DNA from 2 places in the Streptomyces sp. NPDC049597 genome. Region 2 is predicted to be linked to the other one. Evidence: predicted binding sites of a transcription regulator. Region 2 holds the regulator's gene; the other holds the start of a gene.
What was found. The regulator HrcA, encoded in region 2, represses chaperone genes, less so after heat shock. The targets are predictions, from matches to a motif close to TTNGCACTCNGNNNNNCNGAGTGCNAA.
Positions count from the first base shown of each region.

Region 1: the regulator HrcA is predicted to act here: its motif matches at 1,628-1,654, upstream of groES (co-chaperone GroES).

Region 1 covers NZ_JBFAOY010000004.1:71,536-78,210, forward strand. The annotation lists gene groL (chaperonin GroEL) at 1-1,054, opposite strand, end outside; gene groES (co-chaperone GroES) at 1,172-1,480, opposite strand; gene AB0K02_RS06990 (polysaccharide deacetylase family protein) at 1,842-2,789, opposite strand; gene AB0K02_RS06995 (class I SAM-dependent methyltransferase) at 2,838-4,058, shown strand; gene AB0K02_RS07000 (hypothetical protein) at 4,129-4,767, opposite strand; gene AB0K02_RS07005 (DUF6596 domain-containing protein) at 4,864-6,114, opposite strand; gene AB0K02_RS07010 (YciI family protein) at 6,158-6,514, opposite strand; gene AB0K02_RS07015 (hypothetical protein) at 6,633-6,675, opposite strand, start outside.
Region 2 covers NZ_JBFAOY010000001.1:457,347-464,021, forward strand. The annotation lists gene AB0K02_RS02115 (hypothetical protein) at 20-532, opposite strand; gene AB0K02_RS02120 (16S rRNA (uracil(1498)-N(3))-methyltransferase) at 809-1,552, opposite strand; gene AB0K02_RS02125 (nitronate monooxygenase) at 1,549-2,622, opposite strand; gene dnaJ (molecular chaperone DnaJ) at 3,134-4,270, opposite strand; gene hrcA (heat-inducible transcriptional repressor HrcA) at 4,271-5,287, opposite strand; gene AB0K02_RS02140 (MBL fold metallo-hydrolase) at 5,451-6,173, shown strand; gene AB0K02_RS02145 (DUF3097 domain-containing protein) at 6,200-6,675, shown strand, end outside.

The DNA of each region.
Region 1 (6,675 bases), on a different contig from region 2:
CGGCCTTGATCTGGTTGACGCGGCCCTGCACGTCCTCGGAGTTGCCGCCACCGTCGACGATGGTGGTGTCGTCCTTGGTGACGGTGACGCGGCGGGCGGTGCCCAGCACGTCCAGACCGGCCTGGTCGAGCTTGAGGCCGACCTCCTCGGCGATGACGGTGGCACCGGTGAGGGTGGCCATGTCGCCGAGCATCGCCTTGCGGCGGTCGCCGAAGCCGGGGGCCTTGACGGCCACCGCGTTGAACGTGCCGCGGATCTTGTTGACGACGAGGGTGGACAGGGCCTCGCCCTCGACGTCCTCGGCGATGATCAGCAGCGGCTTGGAGCCACCCGCCTGGATGACCTTCTCCAGCAGCGGGAGCAGGTCCTGGATGGAGGAGATCTTGCCCTGGTGGATCAGGATGTACGGGTCGTCGAGAACGGCCTCCATACGCTCCTGGTCGGTCACCATGTACGGGGACAGGTAGCCCTTGTCGAAGGCCATGCCCTCGGTGAAGTCGAGCTCCAGGCCGAAGGTGTTGGACTCCTCGACGGTGATGACACCGTCCTTGCCGACCTTGTCCATCGCCTCGGCGATGAGCTCGCCGACCTGCTGGTCCTGCGCGGAGAGCGCGGCCACGGCGGCGATGTCGGTCTTGTCCTCGATCGGGCGGGCGGTCGCGAGGAGCTCGTCGGACACGGCCTTGACCGCGGCGTCGATGCCCTTCTTCAGGGCGGCCGGGGAGGCACCGGCGGCGACGTTGCGCAGACCCTCGCGGACCAGGGCCTGGGCCAGCACGGTGGCGGTGGTCGTACCGTCACCCGCGATGTCGTTGGTCTTGGTCGCCACCTCCTTCACGAGCTGGGCGCCGAGGTTCTCGTACGGGTCCTCGACCTCGACCTCGCGGGCGATGGTGACACCGTCGTTGGTGATGGTGGGCGCGCCGAACTTCTTGTCGATGACGACGTTGCGGCCGCGGGGGCCGATCGTCACCTTGACCGTGTCGGCAAGCTTGTTGACGCCGCGCTCGAGGGCGCGACGGGCGTCCTCGTCGAACTTCAGGATCTTCGCCATGGGAGCGATTCAGCCCTCTCGGAAATCGTGTTCAAAAGAACCGCGCCCCTCGCCGCCCGGCGTCAGCGGGGTGGCCAGGGGCGCAGCTCAAAGCAAATCTGCCGGGTGAAGCAGGAATTACTTCTCGACGATCGCGAGCACGTCGCGAGCCGAGAGGACGAGGTACTCCTCGCCGCTGTACTTCACTTCGGTGCCGCCGTACTTGCTGTACAGCACCACGTCGCCGACGTTCACGTCGAGCGGAAGGCGCTCGCCGTTCTCGAAGCGGCCCGGGCCCACGGCCAGGACGACGCCCTCCTGGGGCTTCTCCTTGGCGGTGTCCGGGATAACCAGGCCAGAAGCCGTGGTCTGCTCGGCGTCGAGCGGCTGGACCACAATGCGGTCCTCGAGCGGCTTGATGGCAACCTTGGAGCTGGTGGTCGTCACGATCCGACCTCCCCCTTCGGAGATCTCACGGGGTTAACTGATCTGAGGTGGCGACCAGGTGGATCCGTCGTCGCGGGTGCCGGACCTGCCCGTCGCTGTGTTGGCACTCTCCGGTGGGGAGTGCCAGGAGCGAGACTATGACTGCGATTAGCACTCGGTCAAGCGGAGTGCCAATGCAGCGCCGCGTGGCGGCCTGATCCGGCCGCGGCCGCGCCTGAGGCGGCCGTGCCGCCCGCGGCGAGTGGCGCGCTCCCTGCCGCCGTACGGCCCACGCGCTCGGCCGGGTCCGCGGCCCGCCGCGGCAAGGGGCGCACCGGCCGCCGGCGACCCGGCAACCCGGCGAGGGACCGGTGCGCGCGGCTCACACGTAGTCCTCCAGCTTCGCCACGGCGTAGCCCTTGGCGGTCACGGTCCGCATGACCCGCCGGATCACGTCCGGCATCGTGCCCTTCCACTCCCCGCGGCCCCGGAAGTGGGTGAGGATGATGTCGCCGGGGTGCAGGTCCCGGTCCCATTCGCGCCACTCCATGTGGTCGGGGAACGCCTCGGACGCCCACAGCGGCACGGCCTCGATCCCGCAGGACTTCGCGACGCGCAGCGTGTCCTTGTTGTAGTTCCCGTACGGCGGGCGGAACAGCCGCGGGCGCGTGCCGTACCGCTTCTGCAGCCTGTCCTGCTGGCCGCAGATCTCCCGCTTCTGGGCGGAGCGCGAAAGGCCGGGCAGATAGGGGTGGTTGAGGGTGTGGTTGTGCAGCGCGACGCCGCCGCCCTGCATCTTCTCGAAGTAGTCGTAGTCGTCGTCGATCACGTAGTCGCTGAGGAAGGCGCTGTACGGGATCCGCAGTTCGGACATCATCCGCAGCAGCTCGGGGTCCTTCTCCGCGCCGTCGTCGATCGTCAGGAAGACGATCTTCTCCTTGGTCGGAACGGTGGTGAAGACCGGCGGCAGTTCGTCGCCGCCCTCGACCTCGAAACCCTTGCGGGTGGTGATCCTCGGCTTGGTCTGCGGCGGCGGGGGCGCGGCGAGCGGGGTCTGCTCCAGGCCCCACCTCCTCGCTGCCGCGGCCCGCGCGGCCTGCGCCCGCCTGACCTTCCCGGCGTACGCGGACAACGCGCCGGACGGGCCCGCCGCCTGCTCCTTTCCCGCCGGGCCCCGCTGGACCTGCTTCCCCGCGGCGGACGGTGCCGGACGCGCGTCCCGCCCGTCACCGCCCGCACAGCCCGAGCCGGTGGCGGCGACGAGGAGCGCGACGAGACCCACACCGACCCGGTACGCTCTTACTTTTCCCTTTTGTCGTACTGACTGCATGGCGTCGCATCCTGTCAGCGCGGCGCCTGCCCGCCCGGCCGACACCGCCTGTGCGCGCGGAGCATCCCCCGCCTGGCCCACAATGGCCCGGTGAACGCCTCCGATCCGCTCGCCGCCTTCCTGGCCCTGCGCACCGAGGAGGGGGCCGCGCTGCTGGCGTCGCTCGCCTCCTACGACCCCGCCGACGAACTGGCGGTGGCCACCCGGCTGCGCCGCGAGCATCCGGCGGAGCTCGTCTCGGCGGCCCTCGGGCAGGCCCGGCTGCGGCAGCGCGCGGCGGCGAAGTTCGGCGCGGAGGACGCCGGACGGATGTTCTTCACCCCGAACGGCGTCGAGCAGTCCACCCGCCGGCCGGTCGCCGCCCACCGGGCCGAGCGCTTCGCCGCGCTCGGCGTGCGCAGCGTGGCCGACCTGTGCAGCGGCATCGGCGGCGACGCGCTCGCGCTCGCGCGGGCGGGCATCTCCGTCCTGGCCGTGGACAAGGACCCGCTGACGGCCGAGGCCGCGCGGGCCAACGCCGAGGCGCTCGGGCTCGCCGATCTCGTCGAGGTCCGCTGCGCGGACGTGACGGACATCGACACCTCCGCGTACGACGCGGTGTTCGTGGACCCGGCGCGACGCGGTGGCCGGGGCCGGATCTTCGACCCGGAGGCGTACTCGCCGCCCCTGTCCTGGGCGATCGCCGCGGCCCGCACACGCCCCCACGCCGCGCTCAAGATCGCGCCGGGCATCCCGCACGAGGCCGTCCCCGGGGACGCCGAGGCCGAGTGGATCTCGGACGGCGGCGACGTCAAGGAGGCGGTGCTCTGGTTCGGCACGGACCCGGGCGCGGTCCGCGCGACCCTGCTCCCGGGCCCGCGGACCCTGACCGGGCGCGGCCTGCAGGACCCCGCCGTCCGCGCGGTCGGCCGCTACCTCTACGAGCCCGACGGCGCGGCGATCCGCGCGCATCTGGTCGCCGAGGTCGCCGAGGACGTCTCGGGCGGCCTGATCGACGAGACGATCGCCTACATCACGTCGGACGAGTTGCACCCGACGCCGTACGCCACGGCCTACGAGATCACCGACACGCTGCCGTTCAACGTGAAGAAGCTGAAGGCGCTGCTCAGGGAGCGCGAGGTCGGCGTCCTGACCGTCAAGAAGCGCGGCTCGGCGGTCGAACCGGAGGAACTGCGCCGCAAGGTGAAGCCCAGCGGCCCGGCCTCGGCGACCGTGTTCCTCACACGGGTGGCCGGGGCGCCGGCCATGCTGGTGGGCCACCCGGCCTAGGGATCCGGCGCGCGGGCCACGGCTCAGGGCCGGGCGGGCGCCCGGCTCACGGCGGGCGCAGGGCGCCGGCTCAGGCGTGCGGGCCGGACGGGGCCCGGGGCGGGACCAGCCGCAGCGCCCAGCGGTAGTGGCCCACCGCCTTCGAGACGCCGATCAGTCCCGTCAGCCACAGGATCATCCCGAGCCCCATCAGCAGCACCACTCCCGGCACCGTGTCCTGGCCGGGCTCCGCGCCGGCCGGGACGGCGAAGCAGGTCCACAGGCCGCCCGCGCACATCAGGAACGACGGCAGGAACCAGGTCAGGCTCAGGCCCGGCGAGGCGAAGCGCGCGTCGCCGGCCGGGTCGCTGTCCAGGCCGCTCCAGGCACGCAGCAGCCCGCGCACCTTCGCGTCACGGGCGAGGCCGAAGCCGATCAGCAGGCCGGTCGGCACCATGAACGCGGCGCCGAGCAGGAGGAGCACACCGCCGAACATCTGACCGAACATGTCGATCGCCTCGTCGAATGTCCGCAGCGCGGCGGCGACCAGCACCCAGCCGACGGCGAAGCCGGCGGCCAGCAGCCACAGTTGGACGAGCACGGCCCCGCCGATGCTCAGCCGGTGGAGCTCCGCCATCGCCCGCGACCGGTCGGCGAGCAGCGACGCGCGGTCGGGCCACGCCCGTGTGCCGACGGGCGGAGGAAGGGGCGGGAGGGTGCGTCCTGACATGACCATGAGGCTACCGGGACCGTCCCCGGGCGCGCGGCCCGCACCCGGCTACGGCTACGGCTACGGCTACGGCTACGGCTACGGCTACGGCTACGGCTACGGCACGACGCGAGCGGCCCGGTCCAGCAGCAGTTCCCTCTCCCGAGCGTTGCGGGCGAGGGACGCGGCCCGCTCGAACTCCGCCCGTGCCTCCTCGGCGCGGCCCAGCCGGGCCAGCAGGTCGCCGCGAACGCTCGGGAGCAAGTGGTAGTCCTTCAGGGCCGGTTCACCGGCCACCGCGTCCACCAGTGCGAGCCCGGCCTCTGGCCCCTCGGTCATCGACACCGCGACCGCCCGGTTCAGTTCGACGACCGGGGACGGCACGAGACGGACCAACTGCCCGTACAGCGCGGCGATCGTCGCCCAGTCGGTGTCCCGGTAACGGAGAGCCCGCGCGTGGCAGGCGGCGATGGCGGCCTGGAGGCAGTACGGACCGTACGGGCCGCCGCCGGCGCGCCCCAGTGCCTCGACGCCGCGCCGGATCAGCAGCCGGTTCCACTTGGCGCGGTTCTGGTCGGCGAGCAGGACGGGCTCGCCCGAGGGCCCCGTACGGGCCGGGATGCGCGACGCCTGGAACTCCAGCAGCGCCGCCAGGCCGTGGACTTCCGGTTCGTCCGGCATCAGGCCGGCGAGGACCCGGGCCAGCCGCAGCGCGTCCTCGCAGAGCGCCGGGCGCACGAGGTCGTCCCCCGCGGTCGCCGCGTAACCCTCGTTGAAGATCAGGTAGATGACGTCGAGCACGGAGCCCAGGCGCGCGGCGCGCTCGGCTCCGTACGGCGCCTCGAAGGCCACGTCCGCCGTGGCCAGCGTCCGCTTGGCGCGCACGATCCTCTGCGCCACCGTCGGCTCCGGCACGAGGAAGGCGCGGGCGATCTCCGCGGTCGTCAGCCCGCCGAGCAGCCTCAGCGTGAGCGCGACCCTGGCCCCGGTGGACAGCACGGGATGGCAGGCGGTGAAGATCAGCCGCAGCAGGTCGTCGTCGATGTCGTCCGGCTCGGCCGGTTCGGGCGGCGGCGGCGCGTCCTGCAGCGTGCGCCCCACCTCGGCCAGCTTGCGGGCGTACGTCTCCTTGCGGCGTACGAGATCGACGGCGCGGTGCCTGGCGGTGGCCATGAGCCAGGCGCCCGGCCTGTCCGGGACGCCCGACTCCGGCCACTGCTCCAGCGCGGCGACCAGAGCGTCCTGCGCGATCTCCTCGGCGATGCCGATGTCCCGCACGACGCGGGCCACGCCGGCGATGATGCGCGCCGACTCGATCCTGAAGACCGCCTCGACCGTGTCCGCTGCGCTTCCTGCCGTCACGGCCACCCATCAGAGCAGCCGCGGCGGAAGGGGTGCAAGCGGGGCCTGGTCAGCCCTCCATGATCTGGCGGACCTCGCAGGTGACGGTCCACTCCTCCGGGTGGATCTCCAGGAAGCGCTTGGCCCATTCGAGGGCCTCGGCCTTGTCCTTGCACTGCATCAGGGCGTAGCCGCCGACGACTTCCTTGGTCTCGGTGAAGGGGCCGTCGGTGTACGACACCTTTCCGCCGGACCAGGTCACGCGGGTGCCCTCGGAGGTGGGGAGCAGGCCGGCCGTGTCCAGCATGACCCCGGCCTTGGTGATCTCTTCGAGCAGCTTGCCCATGCGCTCGTTGAAGTCCTCCGGGAAATCGTCCGGGGGGAGCTCGTTCTCGTTGATGCGGATCATCGACAGGAAGCGGGGCATGGTGACTCCTCGGGTCGTGAGTGCGGGGCCGTTCCCCGCCTCTCACCCGTGCGTCGAACGGGAGACGGCCGGATCGACATCCTCGCGGAGATTTCTTTTGGGAAATCCCGGCGGGTTGTCAGCCGAGCGACTCGAAACGCCAGCGGTGCACCGGCCGGGTG
Region 2 (6,675 bases):
CCCCGCGTGAGGCTTTGGATCACTTGGCCGGAACGGCGGTCACGGTGACGGTCTCGGTGACGGTGACCGTGGGGCCCGGCCGGGGCGGCGCGCTGGTCCCGGGGCCCCTCGTGCCGGGCGCGGTGCTGCTCGGCGCGGCGGAGCAGTCGCCGAGCATGGTGGCCTGGAAGGCGACCTTCCCGTCGATCCGGGCGGTCAGATCCCCCCGTACGCACTGTCCGGCGCGCTCGTCGGTCACCTTGCCCTTGATGGTGATGACCTGGCCGGATTCGGTCTCTCCCCGGCAGTCGACCGTCGCGCTGCCCGGCGCCGGGGTGGTGGCCGTGGGGCTCGCCACCCTGTTCACGGTGGCGGTGCAGCTGAGCCACGCCACGTCGACGGTCAGCCGTTCCAGCGTGGCGGTCGCGGTCCGGTCGGTGGTGACGGCCACGGCGGCGGAGTCGAGCCCGCCGGCGGCCGGGTCGCAGGCGGCGAGGCCCGCGACGGCGATTGCGCAGGCGCCGGTGGCGACCACGGCTCTGAGCACACTCATGGGTGGCAGCGTGCCATCCACGAGGGCGCGGGAAAAGGACGGTTGCGGCCAGCGTGGTGCGCGTACGGTCCGTCCACGACCAGGAGGACCAGCCGCACACGCCGGCCGGCCGTCGGCCATGCGGCGGTGTTCCGCCGGGCGGTGCGCCACACGCCTACGCGCGTCAGGCGCGGTCCGGTCGCTGCCGCGGCGGGCTGAGCCAATGCCGCCCGGTGACGGGCCGTCACCCGGCCGGGCCGGCTGCCGCGGGCGGTCCCGCCACGCGGCCCCTCCTGCTCAGGACCAGCGGCCCGTGCGTCCCAGCAGCAGGGCAGTCGCCGCGGTTCCGGCGGTCGACGTGCGCAGCACGCTGCGACCCAGGCGGAACGGTTTGGCACCCGCCTCCGCGAACGCCTCCAGCTCCTGCGGGGACACGCCGCCCTCCGGGCCGACGACCAGCACGATCGAGCCCTTTTCGGGGAGTTCGGCGGTGGCCAGCGGCTCCGCGCCCTCCTCGTGCAGCACGGCCGCGAAGTCCGCGGCCGCCAGCAGCGCGGCCACCTGCTTGGTCGTCGCCGCCTCCGCGATCTCGGGGAAGCGCAGCCTGCGGGACTGCTTGCCCGCCTCCCGCGCGGTGGAACGCCATTTGGCCAGCGACTTGGCCCCGCGCTCGCCCTTCCACTGCGTGATGCAGCGCGCGGCCGCCCACGGCACGACGGCGTCCACGCCCGTCTCGGTCATCGTCTCCACGGCGAGTTCGCCGCGGTCACCCTTGGGCAGCGCCTGGACGACGGTGATCCTCGGCGCCGGTTCCGGCTCGGCCGGGCACTCCCGCACCTCGATCGTCAGCCGGTCCTTGCCCTCGGTGGCCAGCACGGTGCCTGCGGCTCCGCGGCCCTGACCGTCCGTCAGGACGATCTCCTCACCCGCCTGCAGCCGCCGTACGGACACGGCATGCCGTCCCTCGGGGCCGTCCAGGGTGACGACGCCGCCCGGCGCGACGCCTTCGAGCGACTCGACGACGAAGACGGGGGCGGTCATCGCGCACCCCCCATCGCCAACGCGGCGCGCGCGGAGTCGAGTTCCGCGACGAGGACCTCCACCAGCCGCCCGGCGGGCAGCTCGCGGGCCAACCGGTGGCCCTGCCCGGCCCACAGCGCCATGCCCTGCGGGTCCCCCGCCTTCGCCGCCGCCTTGCGCAGCCCGCTCGTCAGGTGGTGGACCTCGGGGTAGGCGGCGGGGGCGTACGGGCCGTGCTCGTGCATGAAGCGGTTCACCAGCCCGCGCGCCGGCCGCCCGGAGAAGGCACGGGTCAACGCGGTGCGGGCGAAGAGGGGATTGGTCATGGCCTGTTTGTGGAGGGCGTTCGCCCCGGACTCGGGACAGACGAGGAACGCCGTGCCGAGCTGCGCGGCGCTCGCTCCCGCCGCCAGCACCGCGGCGATCTGAGCGCCCCGCATCAGGCCTCCGGCCGCGACGACCGGCAGGTGCACCGCCTCGCGCACCAGGGGGATCAGGGAGAGCAGCCCGATGCCGGAGCCGTCCGCGGCCGGGTCGTCGCGGTGCGTTCCCTGGTGGCCGCCCGCCTCGATGCCCTGCACGCACACGGCGTCGGCACCCGCCCACTGCGCGGCCTGCGCCTCCTCCGGCGTGGTGACGGTGACCACCGTGACCGTGCCGGCGGCGGACAGGGCGGCGAGCGCGTCGCGCGAAGGGCAGCCGAAGGTGAAGGAGACGACCGGGACGGGGTCGTCGACCAGGATCGCGAGCTTGGCCTCGTAGCCGTCGTCCCGCCCCGCGTCGGGGTCGCCCAGCGGGGTCTCGTACCAGGAGGACTCACCGGCGAGCTGATGCCGGTAGACCTCGACGGCAGCCGGGTCGGCCGTGCCGGGCTGCGGCATGAACAGATTGACGCCGAAGGGGCTCGCGGTGCGGCTGCGGATCTGTTTGATCTCCTGGTACATGCCGTCCGCCGTCTTGTACCCGGCGGCGAGGAACCCGAGCCCGCCGGCGTCGGACACGGCGGCGGCGAGCTCCGGACAGGACGCACCCCCCGCCATGGGGGCCTGCACTATCGGATAACGGCAAAGACCGGTCAGCGCGGACGACATGCACGCATCGTCGCATGCCCCGGTCCCCCGACCGAATCGAGGATTCCGCCCCGCTGGGCCGGGCCGGGTGGCGCTTGCGGCGCCCTGTCCCTCCCACGCCTGTTCCCCCTGAACGGGGGCGTCCGCCCGACCCCCTGGGTGGACCCGCAGCGCCTCGATCCCCCTACGGCCTGGCGGCCGTGGTTCGTACCCCGTCTCTCGTCACCGGGGTGCGCCCCGGAGCCGTACCGTCCTTCGCGCGGTGTTCGCCGGCTGCGCCCGAACACCGCGCCTCAACCGCGGACGGGCCGGCTCTGCCCGCGGCACGTCCGGCCCGGCCGACCGGTGGGGAGACACCCCGCACCTCACACCCCGGCAGACCTGGATTTCGCGGGGGAGATCCCGCCCGTCCGGGCCTCTCCCACGGCCGCCAGGCCACAGGAGAGGTTCGACGGCACCGCGCGAAGCGTGCTGCGGGATCCAGGGGCAGAGCCCCCGGTCCCGGGAGGGACGGGGTGGGGAACCCCACGGGCTAACGCCCGTTGAACGCGTCCTTCAGACGCGAGAACAGACCCTGCTGCCCCGGCTGGAACTGGCCCGTCGGCCGCTCCTCGCCCCGCAGCTTCGCCAGGTCCCGCAGCAGCCGTTCCTGCTCCGGGTCCAGCTTCGTCGGCGTCGTCACCTCGACGTGGACGATCAGGTCGCCCCGGCCGCCTCCGCGCAGGTGCGTGATGCCGCGCCCGTGCAGCGGGATCGACTGGCCGGACTGCGTGCCGGGCCGGATGTCGACCTCCTCGATGCCGTCGAGCGTCTCCAGCGGGCACTTCGTGCCCAGCGCCGCCGCCGTCATGGGGATCGTCACCGTGCAGTGCAGGTCGTCGCCGCGTCGCTGGAAGACCGGGTGCGCGATCTCGTGGATCTCGACGTACAGGTCACCGGCGGGGCCGCCGCCCGGGCCGACCTCGCCCTCTCCGGCCAGCTGGATGCGCGTGCCGTTGTCGACACCCGCGGGGATCTTGACGGTGAGCGTGCGGCGCGACCGGATCCGGCCGTCTCCCGCGCACTCCGGGCACGGGGTCGGCACGACGGTGCCGAAGCCCTGGCACTGCGGGCACGGACGGGAGGTCATGACCTGGCCCAGGAAGGACCGCGTGACCTGCGAGACCTCGCCGCGGCCGCGGCACATGTCACAGGTCTGCGCGGAGGTGCCCGGCGCCGCGCCCTCGCCGGAGCACGTCGTGCACACCACGGCCGTGTCGACCTGGATGTCCTTGGTCGTGCCGAAGGCCGCCTCGTTGAGCTCGACCTCCAGGCGGATCATGGCGTCCTGGCCGCGCCGCGTACGCGAACGGGGCCCGCGCTGCGACGCCGTTCCGAAGAAGGCGTCCATGATGTCGGAGAAGTTCCCGAAGCCGCCCGCGCCGAAGCCGCCCGCACCACCGCCGCCGGCCTGGGACAGCGGGTCGCCGCCGAGGTCGTAGACCTGCTTCTTCTGCGGGTCCGAGAGCACCTCGTACGCCGCGTTGATCTCCTTGAAGCGCTCCTGCGTCTTCGGGTCCGGATTCACGTCCGGGTGGAGTTCACGCGCGAGGCGGCGGAAGGCCTTCTTGATCTCGTCCTGCGATGCGTCGCGGCGCACGCCGAGTACGGCGTAGTAGTCCGTGGCCACTTACGACTCCGCCAGGATCTGTCCGACGTAACGTGCCACTGCGCGTACCGCTCCCATCGTTCCGGGGTAGTCCATGCGGGTCGGTCCGACCACGCCGAGTTTGGCGACTGCCTCGCCGCCCGAACCGTAGCCGACCGAGACGACGGACGTGGAGTTCAGTCCCTCGTGGGCATTCTCATGCCCGATCCTCACGGTCACGCCCGATTCCTTGGCCTCGCCGAGCAGCTTGAGCAGCACGACGTGCTCCTCCAGCGCCTCCAGCACCGGCCTGATCGTCAGGGGGAAGTCGTGTCCGAAGCGGGTGAGATTGGCGGTGCCGCCGATCATCAGCCGCTCCTCGGTCTCCTCGACCAGCGTCTCCAGCAGGGTCGCGAGCACGGTGGAGACCGTGCCGCGGTCCTCCGTCTCGAAGGACTCGGGCAGGTCCTGCACCAGCTGCGGCACGTCCGTGAAGCGGCGGCCGACGACGCGGCTGTTGAGCCGGGCCCGCAGGTCGGCCAGCGACGTCTCGCCGAACGGCGCGGGGCAGTCGACCATCCGCTGCTCGACCCGGCCGGTGTCCGTGATCAGTACGAGCATCAGCCGGGCGGGCGCCAGCGACAGCAGCTCCACGTGCCGGACGGTCGAGCGGGTCAGCGAGGGGTACTGGACGACGGCGACCTGCCGGGTCAGCTGCGCGAGCAGGCGGACCGTGCGGCCCACGACGTCGTCGAGGTCGACGGCTCCGTCCAGGAAGTTCTGGATGGCCCGGCGCTCGGGGGACGACAGCGGCTTGACGCCGGCCAGCTTGTCGACGAACAGCCGGTAGCCCTTGTCCGTGGGGATGCGGCCGGCGCTGGTGTGGGGCTGGGCGATGTAGCCCTCCTCCTCCAGCACGGCCATGTCGTTGCGGACGGTGGCCGGGGAGACACCGAGCTTGTGGCGTTCCGTCAGCGCCTTGGAACCGACGGGCTCCTCGGTGCCGACGTAGTCCTGGACGATGGCGCGCAGGACTTCGAGCCTGCGTTCGCTGAGCATCGCGCGCACCTCCAGCTGCCGGTCCTTGGTGTGTCCTGGCACTCGATACGGCCGAGTGCCAGCTTCCCCCGGCCAGTGTACGGCGGCGGGGTACGCCCCTAGCAAGGGCGGCCGACCACGCTACCGCGAGACCTGTGCTGGTCGATGCGGATAGCGTCGCCGTATGGACGCCGCTTGGGAAGACTTCGGGTGGGAACGGCTGGCCGACGGAGTCGGCCGGCGCAGGTTGCCGGCCTGGGACGCGACCGTCGGCCTCGTGCTGGGCGAGCAGCACGTCCTGCTGTACGACACGGGCTCGACGATCCGTGAGGGCGCCGAGCTCCGCGTCCAGGCGCAGGCGCTGGCGGGCGGACGCCGCGTGACGTACATCGCACTGAGCCACCCGCACTTCGATCATGTGCTGGGCACGGCGGCGTTCGCCGGTACGGAGATCTACGGGGCGGTCGGCGTGGACACGCTGCTGAGCCGCGAACGCGACGCGATCCGCGCCGACGCGGTGCGGCACGGTGTCCCGGCGGCCGCGGCGGCGGAGGCGGCCGATCTGCTGGCGCTGCCGCACCACCTGGTGAGCGGGGAGTGCACGCTCGACCTGGGCGGCCGCCGGGTGCTGCTGGCCAACGTCGGACCGGGCCACTCGGGCCACGACCTCGCCCTCTTCGTGCCCGGCGACCCCGAGGTCGTCTTCTGCGGCGACCTGGTGGAGGAGTCGGGCGAGCCGCAGGCGGGCCCGGACGCGATCACCTCGCGCTGGCCGGCGGCGCTCGACCGCCTGCTCGCGCTCGGCGGCGAGGACGCGCTGTACGTGCCGGGGCACGGCGCGGCGGTGGACGCGGCGTTCGTGCGGACGCAGCGTGACGAGCTGGCGGCGCGTTTCGGCGTGTCGTAGGGCGACCGGTCGTATCGTCATCCGACATGCGCAGCTACAGCCCTGACCTGACACCTCCGTGGAAGCGGTCGGCACCGGTCCCGGAGGTACCCGCGGAGCCCGATCTGGTGGTGGAGGAGGTCGCGACCGGCTTCTGCGGAGCGGTGATCCGCTGCGAGGCGGGCACCGTGACGCTGGAGGACCGCTTCGGCAAGCACCGGGTCTTCCCGCTGGAGCCGCGGGGCTTCCTGCTGGAGGGCAAGGTGGTCACGCTGGTCCGCCCGTCCGCGCCGGCGCCGGCCGTCCCCGCGCGTACGGCCTCGGGCTCGGTCGCGGTCCCCGGCACCCGTGCCCGGGTCGCCCGCGCCGGCCGGATCTACGTGGAGGGCCGCCACGACGCCGAACTCGTGGAACGGGTGTGGGGAGACGACCTGCGCATCGAGGGCGTGGTCGTGGAGTACCTGGACGGCATCGACGATCTCCAGTCGATCGTCGCCGAGTTCGCCCCGGGCCCGGACGCCCG